2 regions of the Thalassospira sp. ABD4_177 genome follow, and region 1 is predicted to be linked to the other one. Evidence: predicted binding sites of a transcription regulator. Region 1 holds the regulator's gene; the other holds the start of a gene.
The links. Region 1 encodes HrcA, which represses chaperone genes, less so after heat shock. Its sites were predicted from a motif close to GTTAGCACTCNCCNNNGGNGAGTGCTAAC; they were not measured.

Region 1 (4,423 bases):
GGCGAGCTCGGCCCTAAGCGCCTTGCGCCAGCGCGCGTGATCAACACTGTTCGCCACATGGCTGTTGAAATCGCAATAGGGGCATTTCGACAGACAGAACGGCCAGTGGATATAAATGCCAAACGGCACAGTTTCACTTGAGGCTGCGGACACGCGGGACTCTTTTCAAATGCGGGAATATCGGCCTGTAACGTAACACGCACCGCCGATCATGACATCAGCGATGCGCGCATGGGTTGGATGCGGGAAATACCCCGGATCAGTCTTCGAAGCAGGCCTTGACCAGCTGGGCAAAGGCATCGGCCCGGTGGCTCATTTCATGTTTTTTCGCCGGGTCCATTTCGCCAAAGGTCTCGTCATAGCCCTTCGGCTTGAAAATCGGGTCATAGCCAAATCCATGCGGGCCGCGCTTGGGCCAGACGATTTCGCCATCAACGCGACCTTCGAAATTCTCGACATGCCCGTCCGGCCACGCCAGCGACAGGGCGCAGATAAACGATGCGCGGCGGTCCGGATGGCTGCCAATGCCGTTCTGGACCTTTTCCATCGCCATGTCGAAATCCTTGTCCGGTCCGGCCCAGCGCGCGGAATAAATCCCCGGTGCGCCATCAAGGGCAGAAACCGCCAAGCCACTGTCATCGGCAAGGGCTGGCAGATTGGCGCCATTGGCAGCTGCCGTTGATTTCAGCTGCGCATTACCAATAAAGGTCTTTTCGGTTTCTTCGGGTTCCGGAAGATCAAGTTCACCGGCCGAAAACACCTCGATCCCGAACGGGGCGAGCAGTTCGGCGATTTCCTTGATCTTGCCTTTGTTATGGCTGGCGATGACGAGTTTTTTTTCCGTAAAACGACGGGCCATGGTCTTGCCTGAAATGCGGTTTCTAGAAGGGGTGAGATCAAAGCAAGGTTGTTGAGGTTCGTTTCATGCTGAGTCGAAAATGGCTGGTCGCGAGAACCGAAGCGCAGCGTAGTTGAAGCTACGTGAGCATCGGAAGCGCAGTGCCCCGCCATTTGCAGGCCAGCATGGGACGAAGATCAGCGACCTTAGAGACCGAGTGCCTGACGCTGTTTTTCAAACAGCTCTTTGCAGCCTTTTTCGGCCAGCGCGAACATCTGATCATAGGACGCGCGATCAAACGGCACATCTTCGGCGGTTGCCTGGACTTCAACAATGCCGCCATTGCCCGCCAGCACGAAGTTGGCGTCAGCCCCGGCATTGCTGTCTTCGGCGTAATCAAGATCAAGCACCGCTTCGCCGTTATAAATGCCGCAAGAAATGGCTGCGACCGGCTGGGTCAGCGGGATTTCCTTGATCAGGCCAAGGCGACGCACGCCCTGAAACGCCAGATGGGCGGCAACATAAGCGCCCGTGATCGATGCCGTCCGCGTGCCGCCATCGGCCTGAATGACATCACAATCAAGGCGCATCTGCATTTCGCCCATCGCCTTCATATCGGCAACCGCACGGATAGAACGCCCGATCAGGCGCTGAATTTCCTGGGTGCGACCCGACTGACCGCCGCGGGCGGCTTCACGGTTCATGCGCGAGTCCGTTGCGCGCGGCAGCATGCCGTATTCAGCCGTGATCCAGCCCTTGCCGGAATTGCGCATCCAGCCCGGCACCTTGTCTTCGACCGTCGCGGTACAGATCACGTGCGTGTCGCCGAATTTGATCAGGCAGGAGCCTTCGGCATATTTGGAAATGCCGGTTTCAATCGTCACATCACGAAGCTGATCGGGGGTACGGCCGGAAGGGCGCATGAGAAGGAACCTCTTGGTTGTCTTGGCGGTGTTCGCTAGATCGGAACAGCGCAAAATTGTCCGGTAAAATTTGGCCCAAAGTAAGATGTGACCCACCAAACGTCCAGCAGTTTCCCCGCATGTTTTTATCGCTTCGTGGGCAATGCAGACAAACCAACAACTTGAAGCAATTGGCCCTGCAATTGACGCAATGCAATTGCCTGACTAAATTCTGATCAGTTTCACGACAACAGGTCCCGACCCGAACCCAATGGCGCATTTTGACGATACATTGCTGGGCGACATGAATGCGCGGTCACGTGAAGTGTTCCGCCAGATTGTCGATGCCTATGTCGAAACCGGCGAGCCGATCGGCTCGCGCTCGATCGCGCGGCGCATGTCGGAGGACCTGTCGGCGGCGACGATCCGCAATGTGATGTCCGATCTTGAAGAAATGGGTCTTCTGGTCGCACCGCACATTTCGGCCGGGCGCCTGCCCAGTGAAAAGGGCCTGCGGCTTTTTGTGAATGCCCTGATGGAGGTCGGCGACCTTCCCAATGCTGAACGCGACCAGCTGACCAAGAACTGCGAACAGGCAGGCTACTCGCTCGATCAGATGCTGGGCGAGGCAACCACAATGTTGTCCGGCCTGTCGCGCTGCGCCGGACTGGTGGTGGCGCCAAAGACCGATGGTATTCGCCTCAAACAGATCGAATTCGTTGCCCTGTCGCCGGGCAAGGTGCTTGCGGTACTCGTCTCGCAGAACGGCAATGTGGAAAACCGAATCCTTGATGTTCCGGCGGATTTACCCGCCTCGGCATTGACAGAGGCGGCAAATTATCTAAATACCCGGTTGGCTGGAAAGACGCTTGATGATGCGCGCCTTCTGATGACCCAGGAGCGTGATCGCCTCAAACAGGAGCTTGATGATCTTTCTGCCAATCTGATTGATGCGGGCCTGGCAACATGGGCCGGCGGGGTCAAGGGTTCGTCCCTGATTGTGAAGGGCCAATCCCAGCTGCTCGAAAATATCGATACGATAGAACAGCTTGAGACCGTGCGCCGCCTGTTTAACGTGCTGGAAGCCCGCGATCAGATGATTGAATTGCTCGATGTGACAACGGACGCCCAGGGCGTTCAGATTTTCATCGGGTCGGAGAATAAACTGTTCGGCGGATCGGGTCTTTCGATGGTGATTTCGCCCTATCAGAATGCTGAAGGCAGCATTGTGGGTGCAATCGGGGTTGTCGGACCGACCCGGATCAATTATGCCCGGATCATTCCGCTGGTCGATTACACCGCCAAGCTGGTCGGTCGACTGATTGGATAAATCGCGGCGCTGCGTGTCAGGCCGCATAACGTGAAAGTAGCAAGGTTAGCCATGTCGGAAACCGCAAAGAACACTCCGGAAGATCTGCAGGACGTCAATGCAGAGGACACCGCATCGGAAGAGGTCGCAGCAGAGGCGACCGAAGAAGCCGTTGAAGATGCCGCATCCCAGGACCCGGTAGAGGCCCTTGAAGCCGAAGTCGCGGAACTGAAAGACCGTCTGCTGCGCCAGGCCGCCGAGGTGGAAAACACCCGCCGCCGCGCGAAAAAGGACGTCGAGGATGCTGGAAACTACGCCATCACCAAATTTGCCCGCGACCTTCTCGATGTCAGCGACAACCTGCGTCGCGCCCTTGATGCCGCCGGTGACACATCGGATGCCGACCCGGCGATGAAAACGCTGGTCGACGGTGTCGAGATGACCGAACAGGCCCTGCAAAAGGCGCTTGAAAAGAACGGCATCGAAAAAGTTGAGCCGCTGGGCGAAAAGCTTGACCCGAACAAGCATCAGGCTGTGTTTGAACTGCCGCATCCGGAATATCCGGATGGTCACGTCGCACAGGTCATGCAAGCGGGCTATGTCCTTAAGGGACGTTTGCTGCGCCCGGCCATGGTCGGTGTCACCAAAAACCCGGCCGGTGAAAAACCAAGCCAGGACGATACCCCGGGCGGCAATGTTGATACCTCTGCCTGAGGTCCTCAAAGAAGATAAACCGGTTTTAGCGGATCGGGTTTAAAAACAGCCTCGCCAGACATACTTGGCGAGGCTGTTTTATTTGGATTAGGCTAGCCACACAGACCACAAGCACAGGACTGCCTCCCATGCCGCTTAGCCCCAACCTGATCGACATCCTGCGCGATGAAGCCGCCCCGATTGTCATTCTGACCGGGGCGGGTATTTCCAAGGAAAGCGGGTTGCATACCTTTCGGGACGCGGACGGCATCTGGGCAAAATACGATATTTCCGAGGTCGCAACGCCCGAGGCCTTTGTCGCCAATCCCGATCTGGTACATCATTTCTATAATGACCGCCGGGCTGGCCTGCATGACCCGGATGTGCAACCCAATGCCGCCCATCTGGCCCTGGCAAGGCTTGAGGCCAAATGGCCCGGTGACGTGTTGCTGGTCACACAAAACATCGATGATCTGCATGGTCGCGCGGGATCAAAAAACCTGATCCACATGCATGGCGAACTTTTGAAGATCCGCTGCAATCATTGTGACCTGCTCACTGAGTGGCCGGGCGACCTTGCCAAGGAAACCCCGTGTCCCAATTGCGGCAAGGCCGGTGGCTTGCGCCCGCATGTCGTGTGGTTTGGTGAAATGCCCCTGGAGATGGAACGCATTTACGCAG
Region 2 (4,423 bases), 1.6 Mb from region 1:
CCCGTTTTGTCGCCGAACGCATCCGTGAACGGATCGAAATATCCCCCACCACGGTCGACGATACGGATATCTTGGTAACCGTTAGTGCGGGTATCGCCTGCTATCAGCGCGGCGAGAGCCCCGAGGACGTGCTTGTGCGTGCCGACCATGCGCTCTATCAGGCCAAGGAAAACGGTCGCAATCAAAGCTGCCTTGAATAGGCGCTTACCCTTCGCACTTTCGGCAAGCCGAACACCCAAAAACAAAAAGGGCTCCGCAATTGCGGAGCCCGTCTCGTAGTGCTTGGTCGGTTGGGTGAGGCTTAGAAGCCCATGCCACCCATGCCACCCATACCACCCATGCCGCCCATGTCAGGCGCGCCGCCAGCAGCCGGGCTATCGTCCGGCTTCTCAGCGATCATGCATTCGGTGGTGATCAGCAGACCTGCGACCGATGCTGCGTCCTGCAGGGCAGTACGAACAACTTTGGCCGGGTCGATGATGCCAGCTTTGACGAGGTTGGTGTACTCGCCCTTCTGAGCGTCGTAACCGAACTCTACGTCGTCCTGCTCAAGCAGTTTGCCAGCAACAACCGCGCCGTCTACGCCAGCATTGGTTGCGATCTGGCGAACCGGTGCCTGCAGGGCACGGCGAACGATGTCAACACCGATGGTCTGGTCGTGGTTTTCACCTTCGAGACCTTCAAGTGCCTTGACGGAGTACAGCAGAGCCGTACCACCACCAGCTACAATGCCTTCTTCAACAGCAGCGCGGGTCGCGTGCAGGGCATCGTCAACGCGGTCTTTACGTTCTTTCACTTCGATTTCCGAAGCGCCACCGATTTTGATCACTGCAACGCCGCCTGCGAGTTTCGCGAGACGTTCCTGCAGTTTTTCACGATCGTAGTCAGAGGAGGTTTCTTCGATCTGGGCACGGATCTGGCCAACGCGTGCTTCGATCTGTGCTTTCTCACCAGCACCATCAACGATGGTGGTTTCTTCTTTGGTGATGGTAACCGATTTCGCGGTACCGAGCATGTCGACGGTAACGTTTTCCAGCTTGATGCCGAGATCTTCGGAGACAACCTGACCACCGGTAAGGATCGCGATGTCTTCGAGCATGGCTTTACGACGGTCGCCGAAGCCTGGTGCTTTAACAGCAGCGATTTTCAGGCCACCGCGCAGCTTGTTGACAACGAGCGTTGCCAGTGCTTCGCCTTCGATGTCTTCAGCAATGATCAGAAGCGGCTTGCCGGACTGAACGACCGACTCAAGCAGCGGAAGGATCGGCTGAAGCGAGGAGATTTTCTTGTCGAACAGAAGGATGTACGGAGCATCCATTTCTGCGACCATTTTCTCCGGGTTGGTTACGAAGTACGGGGACAGGTAACCACGGTCGAACTGCATGCCTTCGACAACGTCGAGTTCGGTGTGCAGGCCTTTGGCTTCCTCAACGGTGATAACACCTTCGTTGCCAACTTTTTCCATGGCTTCAGCGATCATGTCGCCGACTTCACGGTCACCGTTAGCGGAGATGTTACCAACCTGTGCGATCTCGTCACGACCGGCAACTTTACGTGCACGGCTCGAAATCGATTCGATGACTTTGGAAGTTGCGAGGTCGATACCGCGCTTCAGGTCCATAGGGTTCATGCCGGCAGCAACGGACTTGTTGCCTTCACGAACGATTGCCTGTGCCAGAACGGTTGCGGTCGTGGTGCCGTCACCTGCCAGATCGGCGGTTTTCGACGCGACTTCGCGAACCATCTGCGCGCCCATGTTTTCGAACTTGTCGGTCAGTTCGATTTCTTTGGCGACCGAAACACCGTCCTTGGTCACACGCGGTGCGCCGAAGGATTTTTCGATAACAACGTTACGGCCTTTCGGGCCAAGCGTTACCTTGACAGCATCTGCCAGGATATCGACGCCACGCAGCATTTTAGCGCGTGCATCGGTGGAAAATTTTACGTCTTTAGCAGCCATAATATTCTTTCCTCTCTATGAGACGGATGAACGTGGACTTAAGTCACCCAAAGGGCTGGCTTATTCCATGATGCCCATGATGTCGGATTCTTTCATGATCAACAGCTCTTCGCCATCAACCTTGACTTCGGTGCCCGACCATTTGCCAAACAGGACTTTGTCACCTGCTTTGACGTCGAGGGCTGCAACCGAGCCATCGTCTTTGCGAACGCCAGAACCAACAGCGACGACTTCGCCTTCCTGCGGTTTTTCTTTGGCGGTATCCGGAATAATGATGCCACCGGCAGTCTTGGTGTCGGATTCGACACGACGTACCAGGACGCGATCATGCAGCGGACGGAACTTCATTTTAGACAACTCCGTGTTTAAGCTAAGGCTCGTTAATAACTAAGACTAACCGGGATGAGCCCGTATTAGCACTCACCCCCGGCGAGTGCTAACAGCATTTATTGGAGTGCCTGTCCAAAGTCAATAGGGAGATCAAAAAAGACGCGGAAATGTCACGATTTTTGCCCTTTGGCGCCTGTGCGGCGCAGCAAAAATTTACCGTGTTTTCAAGGCGGCGCGATCAGAACATTTTAAAGCCCCCAACGCAACCCCGGACCATCCCGCCCAAACGCCGACATCCTGGATTTCAATTCCCTAGGAAAGAATCGTGTTCACCGTTAAGGTGCAAACAGAAAGCGCAGCTCAACCCACACCAATGACCGCGCAAGTATCACCGGATTGCAACGATGTCGTGCCGTAAAACTCCGCCGATCCCGACTTTTGGGCATTTCATGAAAAGCCGCCATCAAGCAGTGCGGTATGTGTCGCGCTTTGCACTTGCCTTTGTCACCCTCGTGCCTGCGATCAGCTCAAGCGCCTTGGCCGATGAGGCGGACTACAAGTGCCCTGAAAAAATTGCCTATATCGAAAACGAACCGATGTCGCAAAAGGCGATTGTGATCCTGCAAAAAATATATGCCGATCTGGGCTGCCCGCTTCAGGCGGTCAAACTACCCGGGCGCCGTGGCCCGCTACATTTCAACGAAGGTCTGGTGGATGGGGAGTTGCTGCGTGCCATTCCGGCGGAAAAAAATTACTCACGCGCCTTTGTCCGTTCATCAGTGCCCCTGCGCGAGAAATCAAACCGGCTGTGGCGCAATCCGAATGACCATGATCCGCAAACGCCGATTGCCTTTACGCTGGGTGTGATCTGGCAAGAAAAGTTCGCCAAAACTAAAACCGCCAAGACCGGTATCCCGAACAAGCCGATGATGTTTAACACCGAACTGCATGACGCCTATGCAAATGGCCGCGTAACGCGCTTCCTCGCGGCAGATACAAATATTGACGACATGATCGCAAAAGGCATTCTGGGCGACACCCCGGCACCGGTGATCGAGGAAACGATTTCCGTCCTGCCGCTCTATCACTATCTCGGCGTGGAATACGCACCATTCATGAAGAAGTTCTCCGAACTTGTCGCCAAGACCGACCCGTTTCATACAGCACAGGATCAGTGATCAGCGCGATCAGGCGATTGCGACTGCTGCGGCAAGGTCGTCCTTGGTGTCGACATCAATCAGGGCGCCGGGCAAATCCACCGCTTGGACATTTTGGCCTTCGCGATTGATCATTTCCTTTGCCCCCTTGGGGCCATCAAGTTCTGAGAGTTCTTCCCAGCAGTTTCTGGGAAAAATGGCCGGCACGCCCAAGCCATGGGGGTACTGTGTTGCGACGATCGCCGTGCCGTCAAAGGCATCAATCAGTTTCTGATAATCTTCTGCATGCAGTCGGACCTGATCACAAACCGCAATCAGAACACCGTCGCAATAAGCCGCCTGCTCCATCACTGCCCGGATGCCAGCGGCAATCGAATTGCCCATGCCGCGCGCCCAGTCCGGATTGCGAACCACATGCCCACGGCCCGTGACCTCGCCGACGATATCTTCGTGATATGCGCCCAGAACAACAAAAGGCGCGCTTTCGCAGGTTCCTGCAATCAGATCAACCGTATGACGCAAAAGCGACTTTCCTGCGATCTCTGCCAGTTGCTTGCGCCCGCCGAACCGCTCGCTGGCCCCGGCAGCCAGAATAAGCCCTGCAAGTTTTGTCATTCTGCGACCTTCGCCATATGCAGGTTGCTTTCCCTGTAAAGAACCCGATGGATCCCCGAAAGGATCGACAAAGCAATGCTTTCGGGAAGTTGCCCCCCAATATCAAGCCCGGCAGGACTGGAAACCGGGAATGGCAATTCGTGTTCCTTGAGCCCGGCATGATCAAGCACATTGGCAAAGCGGTGACGCGGCCCCAATGCCGAAACATGCCGGATGTTTGAGGTACCCAGTGCCTGCAGGGCATCGCCATCAATCGATACGCTGTGCGCCATAAGGATGGCGGCATCCACACGGTGCTGATCGGCATAGGTGCCCAGTGACGCGATATCGCGCACAATCGCGCTGACATTCGGGAAATGGT

Region 2: a site for HrcA is predicted at 2,373-2,401, ahead of groES (co-chaperone GroES). Genes of this name have one in related genera too.

What each region holds. Positions count from the first base shown of each region.
Region 1 covers NZ_JBSWWO010000001.1:299,315-303,737, forward strand. Annotated here, with positions in the region: gene hemW (radical SAM family heme chaperone HemW) at 1-153, opposite strand, end outside; gene rdgB (RdgB/HAM1 family non-canonical purine NTP pyrophosphatase) at 260-859, opposite strand; gene rph (ribonuclease PH) at 1,045-1,761, opposite strand; gene hrcA (heat-inducible transcriptional repressor HrcA) at 2,012-3,070, shown strand; gene grpE (nucleotide exchange factor GrpE) at 3,122-3,763, shown strand; gene cobB (Sir2 family NAD+-dependent deacetylase) at 3,892-4,423, shown strand, end outside.
Region 2 covers NZ_JBSWWO010000001.1:1,925,286-1,929,708, reverse strand. Annotated here, with positions in the region: gene ACXAF0_RS08805 (GGDEF domain-containing protein) at 1-200, shown strand, start outside; gene groL (chaperonin GroEL) at 302-1,960, opposite strand; gene groES (co-chaperone GroES) at 2,021-2,308, opposite strand; gene ACXAF0_RS08790 (hypothetical protein) at 2,695-3,468, shown strand; gene ACXAF0_RS08785 (nucleotidyltransferase family protein) at 3,478-4,062, opposite strand; gene ACXAF0_RS08780 (XdhC family protein) at 4,059-4,423, opposite strand, start outside.